Regions from separate parts of the Staphylococcus pseudoxylosus genome, predicted to be linked through region 2. Evidence: riboswitches for the same ligand, from Rfam matches in the RefSeq annotation. Region 2 holds a riboswitch; each other region holds the start of a gene.
What was found. A riboswitch is a leader RNA that binds a small molecule or an ion and turns the genes downstream of it on or off. The one in region 2 is predicted to bind thiamine pyrophosphate.

Region 1: linked by a shared signal. The riboswitch ahead of tenA (thiaminase II) and the one ahead of LG295_RS01165 (thiamine phosphate synthase) in region 2 are both predicted to bind thiamine pyrophosphate.
Region 3: linked by a shared signal. The riboswitch ahead of LG295_RS08495 (3-oxoacyl-ACP reductase) and the one ahead of LG295_RS01165 (thiamine phosphate synthase) in region 2 are both predicted to bind thiamine pyrophosphate.

Annotation. Positions count from the first base shown of each region.
Region 1 covers NZ_CP085024.1:993,935-997,907, forward strand. Annotated here, with positions in the region: gene LG295_RS04625 (YwpF-like family protein) at 1-330, opposite strand, end outside; gene LG295_RS04630 (single-stranded DNA-binding protein) at 521-940, shown strand; gene LG295_RS04635 (transglycosylase family protein) at 1,366-2,070, shown strand; TPP riboswitch at 2,323-2,421, shown strand; gene tenA (thiaminase II) at 2,498-3,178, shown strand; gene thiD (bifunctional hydroxymethylpyrimidine kinase/phosphomethylpyrimidine kinase) at 3,180-3,973, shown strand, end outside.
Region 2 covers NZ_CP085024.1:251,293-255,265, forward strand. Annotated here, with positions in the region: gene xylB (xylulokinase) at 1-1,086, shown strand, start outside; TPP riboswitch at 1,235-1,344, shown strand; gene LG295_RS01165 (thiamine phosphate synthase) at 1,404-1,997, shown strand; gene LG295_RS01170 (FAD-binding oxidoreductase) at 1,990-3,102, shown strand; gene thiS (sulfur carrier protein ThiS) at 3,092-3,292, shown strand; gene LG295_RS01180 (thiazole synthase) at 3,294-3,973, shown strand, end outside.
Region 3 covers NZ_CP085024.1:1,781,852-1,785,824, forward strand. Annotated here, with positions in the region: gene trmD (tRNA (guanosine(37)-N1)-methyltransferase TrmD) at 44-781, opposite strand; gene rimM (ribosome maturation factor RimM) at 781-1,287, opposite strand; gene rpsP (30S ribosomal protein S16) at 1,530-1,796, opposite strand; TPP riboswitch at 2,016-2,114, shown strand; gene LG295_RS08495 (3-oxoacyl-ACP reductase) at 2,226-2,978, shown strand; gene LG295_RS08500 (LLM class flavin-dependent oxidoreductase) at 3,000-3,973, shown strand, end outside.

The DNA of each region.
Region 1 (3,973 bases), 740 kb from region 2:
ACTTTCTGCATAAACTTGTCTAAGTGTATAAATGTGACATTCAAAAACGACAGAAATAGAATGTTCAAGCTTACTGATATTTTTGATCGTTGCATCAAAAAGTGCTGGATCATTTGCAGGACGTGTAATAACCACACGTATATCTAATAACGTTTCATCTTCCATATATGTTTTCATTGTTTCATAATGAAAGTCTGATATAACAATTTCTAATAACCAACCAGTACCACTATTTTCTTTATTGATTATAACGCCATCTTCTAATTCGTATTCAGTGACGCCACCACTTTCTGATACGATTTGAAATCGAACAGCTTTAAATGATTTCATCGTTCTCACATCCATTTAATAAATTTAAATTCTACAATTATTTCATTTATACAATCATTATAACGTAATTTTAAATAGTAGAGGTGAATTTTGTAGAATTTAGTGTGAATTCACTTTTAAATTCTAGTATTAATGTATTTTGACCTGAGATTTGAAAATGATTAGTATAAAGTTATAAAGGAGGTGACATATGATTAACAACATTGTCATAGTAGGGAGATTAACCAAAGACCCTAAAATTTATGAAAAGGAGGGGAATAAGTTAGCTACAATGTGTGTAGCGATAACAAGAAATTATAGAGATAAGGATCAAAATACCATTTGTGATTATTTATATTGTAAGGCAGTTGGTAAAATAGCTAATAATATCGAACTATATTTAAATAAAGGATCACTTGTGGGAATTACTGGTCAAATGCAATCACGAAAATATGAAAAAGAAGGGCAGATGCATTATGTATCAGAACTTTTTATTGAAACGATTAAATTTATGTCTCCGAGAAACAAAGATGAAGTTAGTGAATTTCATGAAACATCCCCTATAGATCAAGTTTGTAATTCAATTAAAGATAAAAGTCTACAAGACAATGAAATATATGAAATTGTATAATACTCCCAATTTAAACTTACCTCAAAATTAACCCACCCAAATCTATATACATTAAATCCTACTATCAATTATACTTCTTCAGGCTATTCCTCTTCATATAAGTAAAAAAGAGGGATAGCTTTTTAAATATAAAATGTTTTGAGAAATGAGAGAGAAATAAATCTAAGTTTTTATATATACAGAATAATCAGATAAATTACAATTATATTACATACTATATAACAATGAAATATTCCGGAAAACTTTCATAGTAGTATTTAAAAAGAAAAAAATTAATTTCAAAATATATTTATATGTAATTTAATCGTAAAAAAACTTCAGGTTTTTTCATTTCTTTGTAACCTACAATGGTTTTATGCATGTTATAGTTGTACTTGCGAATTAATCATAAATAACTTATTACCTTATAGGAGGACTTTTTTACAATGAAAAAAACAGTAATTGCATCAACTTTAGCAGTAGGACTTGGAGTAACAGGATTTGCAGCAGGAAATTCAGCTGACGCTGCTGAACAAGGTGTAGACAAAGCTCAATTAGCGCAACAAGCACTAACTAATCCAGAATCATTAAACGAAGCACCAGTTCAAGAAGGTGCGTATGACATTAATTTCACATATAATAATAAAAACTTTAACTTTTCTTCAGACGGTGAAAAATTTAGCTGGAGCTACGGTGAAGGTTCAAGCGAAGAATCAAATACGTCAGTAGAGCAAACTACAGATAATAATGCACAAGAAGAGCAAGCTCAACCAGCTCAAACTGCAACAGAGCAACCAACACAAGAAGCAGCACCTCAAGAAGAAACAACACAACAACCACAACAAGAAGCAACTTCACAATCTTCAGCTAGCTCAAACGAATCAAGCTCAAATGAAGCTTCAGAAGGTTCATCAGGTGTGAATGCGCACTTACAACAAATTGCACAACGTGAATCAGGTGGCGATATTCATGCTACAAACCCATCATCAGGCGCTTCAGGTAAGTTCCAATTCTTACAAAGCACATGGGATTCAGTAGCACCTGCTCAATATCAAGGTCAACCAGCTGGTAATGCGCCAGAAGCAGTACAAGACGCTGCAGCTCAAAAATTATATGATGAAGTTGGCCCTTCACAATGGGTAACTGCATAATATAACAGCAATCAAATAAAGTATATTATTAGAGCCCTCGACATGACTAGATGTCGAGGGCTTTTTATAATACGCTAGTGGAGTATATAAAGTTAAAGATGAATATCATATATCAATTAGTTATATGACTAGAGGCAGAATTAATCTAATTACATCATTTTAACTAAATATAATTCTGCCGCTCTTTTTATATAAACCATTTTATTGCAATAGGTGGCATACTTTGATATGTTTTAAGTAAATATAATATATGAAATCTACTAGGGGAGCCTTTTGGCTGAGATGATTTACGTCAGACCCTTACAACCTGATTTGGTTAATACCAACGTAGGAAAGTAGTTTAATTATAGTTGAATTGCTGTACCTTTCTATTAATTAACTACATTCCTAGTTGGAATGTAGTTTTTATTTTATAGGAGGAAATTATTTGTTATTTTCAGAAACATTGAAGAAAGCGTCACAAAATATTATAGATGATATTTATAAGGATCCATTTATACAAGGAATGTTGCACGGTAATTTACCTATTGAGGCAACCAAATTTTATTTACGTGCCGACGCATCGTATCTAAAAGAATTTGCTAATATATATGCATTGCTTATTCCCAAAATGAATAAATTAGAAGACGTGAAATTTTTAGTGGAACAAATTCAATTTATTGTTGATGGTGAAGTGGAAGCACATGAAATATTAGCTGAATATGTTGGAGAAAAGTATGATGATATTGTAAGTGAAAAAGTATGGCCACCAAGTGGTGATCATTATATTAAGCACATGTATTTTAATGCGTATGCAAAGGAAAATGCAGCATATACGATTGCTGCTATGGCACCTTGTCCATATGTATACCAAGCGATTGCTCAACGTGCTTTAGAAGATAATCAATTAAATAGAGATTCGATATTAGCAAAATGGTTCGATTTTTATAGCACTGAAATGGATGAATTGGTCGATGTATTTGATAAATTATTGAATAAACTCACTGAAGCATGTACTGTGGATGAAAAGCATGAAATAAAAATGTGTTTTTTACAAAGTACGATTCATGAACGTAATTTCTTTAATATGTCATATATCGAAGAAGATTGGTTATATGGAGGGGAATAGAATGAAAAAACCAAAAATTGCTTTAACGATTGCAGGTACTGACCCAACTGGTGGCGCCGGTGTTATGGCAGATTTAAAATCTTTTCATGCTTGCGGCGTGTACGGGATGGCCACGATAACGAGTATTGTAGCTCAAAATACGAAAGGTGTACAACATATACACAATTTAGAAACGCAATGGTTATCTGAACAACTTAGCAGTGTTTTTGATGATGAGTTACCACATGCAATTAAAACAGGGATGATTGCATCAAAAGATATGATGAAAGTTATTCGAGAGTATTTAGTATCGTATCCTGATATACCATATGTTATAGATCCAGTTATGCTAGCAAAAAGTGGAGATTCATTGATGGATGATGATGCTAAAAAGGATTTGCAAAATATTTTATTACCTTTAGCTACAGTTGCAACGCCAAATTTACCTGAAGCAGAAGAAATCACTGGAATGACTATAAATGATGAAGCGTCTATTTATAAAGCCGGTGAAATTTTTATAAATGAAATTGGTAGTAAAGGTGTTGTGATTAAAGGTGGGCATGCAGAAGATTTAGATATAGCTAAAGACTACTTATTTACCAAAGATAATGTTTATACCTTTGAAGAGCCGCGTTATGAAACGAAACATACGCATGGTACTGGATGTACATTTTCAGCGGTAATCACTGCGGAACTAGCCAAAGGTAAATCAATTTATGAAGCGGTAAAAAAAGCCAAAGCCTTTATTTCATTAAGTATAAAATACACACCTGAAATTGGTCAGGGTAGAGGACCTGTGAACCATTTTGCATATAT
Region 2 (3,973 bases):
TTGCTATGGATAAAAGATCATGAGCCTAAGAATTGGAACAAGATAGCATCATTCTTATTACCTAAAGATTATGTGCGTTTTAAGCTTACTGGTAAAATAAATATGGAATATTCAGATGCTTCGAGCACACTATTAATGGATCCAAAACAGAAAAATTGGTCGAAGGCCATTGGCTCACAATTTGGTATTCATAATATTTATCCCCCACTCGTATCATCCGGAGATTTTATTGGATATGTAGAAAGTAGCCTAGCTAAATTATTAGGTTTAAAAGATGATGTGGCTGTTTTTGCTGGTGGTGGTGATAATGCATGCGGTGCACTTGGTGCGGGTGTTATCAAATCCAGTGATACATTATGCAGTATTGGGACTTCTGGTACGTTATTAACTTGTGAAGAAGGAGAAGGAAAGACGTATCGGCATAATTTGCACTATTTCAATCATGTTGTTGAGGATAAATCCTATGTAATGGGCGTGACGCTTGCTGCTGGAGATAGTTTGAATTGGTTGAAAAAGTATATGTTTCCTGACTTAACTTTTAATCAAATTTTAAGTTTAGCAAGTGAATCTACAATTGGCAGTGAAGGGTTGTTATTTGCACCATATCTTTCGGGTGAGCGTACACCACATGGCGATTCGAAAATTAGAGGCAGCTTTATCGGGTTAAGTACTTTACATACAAATGCAGATATAGCTAGATCAGTAATTGAAGGTATTACTTATTCATTGTATGAAACATTGGTATATTTACGTGAAAAAGAGAAGGACATAACGCATATTACATCAATCGGTGGTGGTGCGAAAAATGATTTTTGGTTACAATTACAGGCTGATATATTTAATGCGAAAGTCAGTAAATTGAAATATGAAGAAGGGCCTTGCATGGGTGCTGCAATGCTAGCTATTGTCGGTTTGGGTTGGTATGAAAACATAGAAGATGTAGTTAATCAATTTATTGTCTATGATAGAACTTTTCTGCCAAATAAAGCTCATCATGAACGCTATATTAAATATTTTGAAATATATCAAGAAGTCTATCGTCAGACCCGGCCTATAACGGCACGTTTGTTAGAGTTGTCTTTATAAGTGAGAAAACACATAATCATGTTATCTATTATTAGAAACATGTGCTACTAATGTTAAAGTGATACTTGAAAAGTAAATCATTATAAGTTAGATTGTAAGTAATCGCTAAAAGATGTGAATGAACATTTATTTTGAAAATTTAATAGATAGAAACCACTGGAAGTGCCTTTGATAAAGGCTGAGACTGAAGTAATGACTGAGGGATTCCTAGAACCTGATCCAGTTCGCACTGGCGTAGGAAAGTGGCGTTTTCTATGATAGAAGCAATCATATAACGTTATTTTTCCGCCAGGGAAAATAACGTTTTTTTATTTGGGGTGAATATATTGTTTATTGCTATTACACCATATCAAGATTTGTCTAAATCACATATTAAGCATTACTGTGAAATCGAAAGTGTTATTGATTACTTATTAATAAGAGTGCCAACGAATACTGAAGAAGTCATTCAGTGGGTTAATGAATTACTAAAAAATGAGTTTCCTAAGGATAAGATTATTGTTCATAGTGATATTAATGTAATCCTAAAATGTGACTTGTCGGCAATTCATTTTAGGGAAAACGACCCCTGTGTTGAGGAAGTACAAGCTAATTATCCCAATATACAAGTGAGTATGTCTACGCATCATAAAGATGCTATTGCTAACGCTAAATATTTGGGGCTAGATTTTGTGTTGTTTGGACACGTATTTGAGACACCTTCTAAACCTCAGCAAACACCTAGAGTAAAGTCTGAGATTGAAGCAGCTCTACAAATTGATATTCCGATTATTGCAATTGGAGGTATAAATCAACATACTTTATCTTCTTTACCTAATGAATTTTCAGGCATAGCCGGGATTTCTATTTTTAATCAATACTCGAAACAAAAACTCAAGCATATGAAGGAAGTGTGGGATGGGCATGTATGATGTCATTATTATTGGATCAGGAGTCATGGGCATGTCAATTGCACGTGGGTTAAGTCAAACTTTTGCGAATATAGCTGTGATAGATAGAGATGAAGCAGGCAAGCATGCATCTTATAAAGCGGGTGGGATGTTAGGCGCGCAAAATGAATTTACCGAAAACAGTGCTTTGTTTAGTTTGGCAACAACTTCTCAAAGGATGTTCGAACCGCTAAGAGACAGTTTGTTTGAAGAGGTTGGTGTGGATATTGAGTATTTAAATAGCGGATTAATAAAATTGGCTACGGATCATTATGATAATAAAAAGATTGAACAACAATATCAATTTTTAAGACAACATTTTACATCTGTAGAACGTCTTAGCCCGACTGATGTTCAGCACCTGTCCAACGAGGCCATTACTTCAAAACATACAAATGGTATCTATATGCCTGAAGATAATCAAATTAATGCAAACCGCTATACCAAAGCGTTGTTAAAGTCACTTTCACATCGACATATAGATAGGATATACCAAACAACTGTGACCAATATTGAATCCGAAAAAAGTGGCTACCGCGTGGAGACACAAAGTGGAACCTATTATACTGAAAAGTTAATTGTCACGGGTGGTGCTTGGACAAGCAAACTTTTACGGCAATATTTACCTTGTGAAGCGGTAAGTGGTGTGAAAGGGGAAGTACTATTGATAGAACAACCCGATTTGAATTTGGATGTTACCATGTTCCTGACAAATGGTTGTTACGTCGTCCCTAAATTAAAGAATAGATATTTAGTCGGTGCAACAAGTTACTTTGATGACTACTCAGTTGGGGTGTCTAATTCAGGAAAAGCTTGGCTTAAGTCACAGGCTTTGCACTATATACCTGATTTAAAAAATGGAAAAATCATAAATCAATGGTCAGGTATACGGCCTTATTGTCAAAATGAACAGCCTATTATGGATGAAGTAGATAAAGACTTATTTGTGATTGCTGGCCATTATCGCAATGGAATTTTACTTTCGCCTTTAATAGGTGAGTTGATGAGTCAATGGATTATCAGCGGGCATAGGCCAAAACAATTGTACGATTTTCAGATTAGGAGAGGTGAACGAAATGAAATGTAAGATTAATGGTGATGTATTTAACTTTGAACAACCAATTAATATACAAGAAATAATTCAATCATTAGGACTGGATGAAACACGGATTATTGTAGAGCATAATGAAACATTAATTAAGCGAGAACAATTTACATCTCGAATAGTCAATGATGAAGATAACTTAGAATTATTAGAATTTGTAGGAGGCGGTTAATATGTTTAAAATAGGCAACTTTACATTAAATTCAAGATTATTATTAGGTACAGGAAAATTTGATAATGAGGAGATACAAACTAAGGCTATTGAAGCGTCAGAAACAGAAGTATTAACTTTTGCAGTGAGACGCATGAATTTATATGACAAAGATTTACCAAATCCATTAGCAAAAGTTGATTTATCGAAATTCATCACATTTCCTAATACTGCAGGGGCTAAGACAGCTAAAGAAGCAATCCGTATAGCAGAAATTGCTAACCACGCAGGTGTTTGCGACATGATTAAGGTAGAAGTCATTGGTGATGACGAAACATTACTTCCAGACCCACTAGAAACATATGAAGCATGTAAAGTGTTATTAGACAAAGGTTATACGGTTTGTCCGTATATATCTAATGATGTTGTGTTAGCGAAACGCTTAGAAGAGTTAGGTGTTCATGCAATTATGCCACTTGCCTCACCTATTGGTACGGGGAGAGGAATCAATAACCCATTAAATTTGCGCTATATTATTGAACGCGTTAATGTACCAGTAATCGTAGACGCAGGTATTGGTTCACCTAAAGATGCTTGTCATGCGATGGAATTAGGTGCTGATGGTATTTTACTTAATACAGGAATATCAAGTGCAGCAAATCCTGTGAAAATGGCAGAAGCAATGAATAAAGGGATTAATGC
Region 3 (3,973 bases), 1.4 Mb from region 2:
TGATTTTTCGTGTGTCGCACACTTAAAATATGTTAGCACATAGTTAGTCTTTTTTCAAATGCTTTTTGTATCTTTCTATAATCTCTTTGTCTTCTTGAGACATAGTATCATAGTTTAAAAGATCTGGTCGCTTCGTCCAAGTTCTGATCATTTTCTGTTCATGACGCCACTTTTCAATATTTGCATGGTTACCTGACAACAATACATCTGGTACACCCATCCCTTTATATTCACGTGGTCTTGTATATTGAGGAAATTCTAGTAAACCATCTTGAAATGAATCATCTTCATGTGATTGTTGATTACCTAACACACCGGGCAGTAACCTAACAATTGCATCAGTCATTACCATTGCTGGTAGTTCTCCACCAGTTAATACATAATCTCCCATGGAAATCTCATCCGTTACTAAATTTTCACGGATTCTTTCATCATAACCTTCATAATGACCACAAATAAAAACAATATGCTCCGCTTGACTAAGTTCATTAGCAATGGCTTGATTAAACGGACGTCCTTGAGGACACATTAGTATCACTCTTGTGTCAGCTGTCTTATTGATACTGTCCATCGCATTAAATATAGGTTCAGGCTTTAATACCATTCCTTGCCCACCACCGAAAGGATAATCATCTACTTGGTTATGTTTATTTTCTGCAAAATGTCTAAAATCTACAGTATTGACTTGTAACACATCTTTTTCTTGAGCACGCTTCAGAATAGAATGATTTAACACGTCATTAAACATATCTGGAAATAGAGTTAAATAATCAATCTTCATTAATCTAACAATCCTTCCATAGGTGAGATTTGAATACGTCTACCTTCGACATCAATTTCTTTAACTACGTCTGCAATATAAGGTATTAAATATTCTTTATCCCCTTTAACAACCCAAACATCATTGGCACCTGTTTCAAAAATTTCTATCACACGACCAATTGGCGTATCTTCTTCATCGAAGACCGTACAACCAATAATATCTGAATAATAATATTCATGTTCACCTAATTCAATTTCTTCATGGTCACGTTCTTGAACTAACGTTTCACCTTTTAAATGCTCAATATCATTAATATTATTGATTCCTTCAAATGTTAACATATGAAGTCCTTTATGCATTCTATATGATGAAATTGTAAATGTTAATGATTCTTTGTCTTTACGTTCGATCTCAACGATTTCCCCGGGTTGAAAACGTATATCGGTAAAATCTGAATTAGATTTCACCTTAATTTCTCCTTTTATTCCATGTGTATTTACAATCTTCCCTACTTCAACTTTCATATATGTTCCTCCAAAATAATTTGACTATTTCTGTTATCTTTAATTATGTATCTTCGCTATTTTATTAGCTCATTATAACACGTAAGTTCGATCACTGTGACTCATTACATTTAAAAAATAAAGGCTCTATGATATATCGCCATTTTTCATTATTATTGAATTATATTGGATATTTCACAATAAAAAAAGAGCACCTCTCGAGGTACTCTTACAAATATACAGAATGTATATTAGGTTGAAAATTATTTTTGCTCATCAAATTTTTTCAAGATACCTTCTCTTGATAAAATATTACGAACTGTATCAGTTGGTTTTGCACCATCTTTTAACCATTTAAGTGCTAATTCTTCGTCGATTTTAACTTCTGGTGCATTGACATTGTTAGGGTTGTAAGTACCGATTTGTTCGATATTACGACCGTCACGTGGTGCACGAGCATCAGCTGCTACGATACGATAGAATGGATTTCTTTTTGAACCTAAACGTGTTAAACGTAATTTAACTGCCATTTATATTCGCTCCTTTAATTTTCATAGTTTTTATTTTCTACAAGAAATAATAATAACAGTAATCTTCAACTTTGTAAAGAGTTTCTTCTTTACCAATTTCAACATTCCGCCAATTTCTTTTTTTCAAATCAAAATGACATCGTATAAAATCTTAAATTATCCTAAACTTGACATTATTCACTAAAAAATATACATTGAAATTAAATTAAATTAAATAACTAAATGCACTAGGGGTGTTTCTAACTGAGATGAGTCTAACTCAAACCCTTTGAACCTGATCTAGTTTGAACTAGCGGAGGAAAGTGTGAAATCAAGCATATTTCAAAAGCTTTTTGAAGCACTTTTTATACATATGTTGATATTTCTAATACACAACTTTCTTTCTGAAGGGTTGTGTATTTTTTTATTGAAAATGAAGGAGTGTATATAATGAAAAAAAACGTCATAGTAACTGGCAGTAGCCGTGGATTAGGTGCAGCTATAGTAAAAACACTAGCTCAGCATGACCATAACGTAGTTATAAACTATCATAAAAGTGAACATGCTGCACAAAAGCTTGTTGATGAAATTGGAACTCGACAAGCTATCGCTGTACAAGCAGATGTGACAAAACGAAATGAAATTGATAGATTAGTTGATGAAGCTACACAATATTTTGGTCAGATAGATGTGGTAATTAATAATGCCCTAGTTGGATTTAAATTTGATCCTGTTGAACAAAAAGCATTTGCAGATCTTACATGGGAAGATTACCAGCAACAAATTGATGGCACATTAAAAGCGGCTTTCAATATATGTCAAAGCGCTATACCTCAATTCATTCAAAGACAAAAAGGTAAAATCATCTCAATAGGTACGAATTTATTTCAAAATCCTGTTGTCCCTTATCATGAATATACCACAGCTAAAGCTGGATTAATTGGATTTTCACGTAATTTGGCTGCCGAATTAGGACAATATGGTATCACATCAAACGTAGTATCTGGCGGTTTGTTAAAAACAACCGATGCAAGTGCAACGACATCAACTGAGGTCTTTGATTTAATTGCGCAAACAACACCTCTCAAAAATGTTACCTCACCACAAGATGTAGCTAATATGGTCGCGTATCTCGTATCAGATCAATCTGATGGCATTACAGGTCAGAACTTTACAGTCGACGGCGGCTTAACAATGAATTAATAAGGAGGAGCGATGGATTCTATGACACAAACACAACATCTCAACATCGGTGTACTCATCTATGGATGTGGTCACCATCAGGCTGCATGGCGCATGCCCCATTCAAGCATTGAACGTATTGGTGATATTACGTATTATCAGTCGTTAGCAAAAATTGCAGAACAAGGCTTATTTGATGCTATATTTTTCGCTGACAATCAATCGTTTCCAGCTAATTCTAAAAGTGATATGCCTGCATTTTGGTTCGATCCTCTAGTTAATTTAACAGCGATATCACAAGTTACACAACATGTTGGACTAGTTGCTACTATATCCAGCACATTTTCTAACCCTTTTACAGCGGCTAGACAACTATTGAGTGTTGACCACATTAGCCAAGGCCGCGCTGGTTGGAATTTAGTCACTTCAATGACAGATTTGGAAGCTGCGAACCATGGTATGGATCACTTACCTGAACACGAAGCACGCTATAAAAAAGCAGATGAATTCGCTCAAGTGATGAATCGATTACTTGAATCTTGGAGTGTGGATGACTTTTTACATAATAAAGAAGACAATAGTTTAATTAATAATTCTGCAATCAATGCTATCCATCATAAAGGTTCACACTTCAGTGTACAGGGACCATTGACAACACCAAGTAGCCCTCAAGGAAAACCAATTGCAATGCAAGCCGGTGCATCAGATCCTGGTATCGAATTGGCAACTAAATACGCAGATGCAGTCTATGCTGTGGCTTGGAATTTTGATCAAGCAACTAATTTTAAAAAAAGATTAAACCAAAAATTAATACAACAAGGAAAGTCTGAAAATAGCTTGAAAGTATTCCCTGGTTTAGTAACGTACGTTGGACAATCATATGAAGAAGCTTATGCCAAAAAACAACAACTCGATAAATCTTTAGAAGTTGATACAGCTTTAAATCAATTAGAGTTTTTTATTCGTCAAGATTGCCATAATTGGGATTTGGATGAACTTGTACCCTCGTTACCACC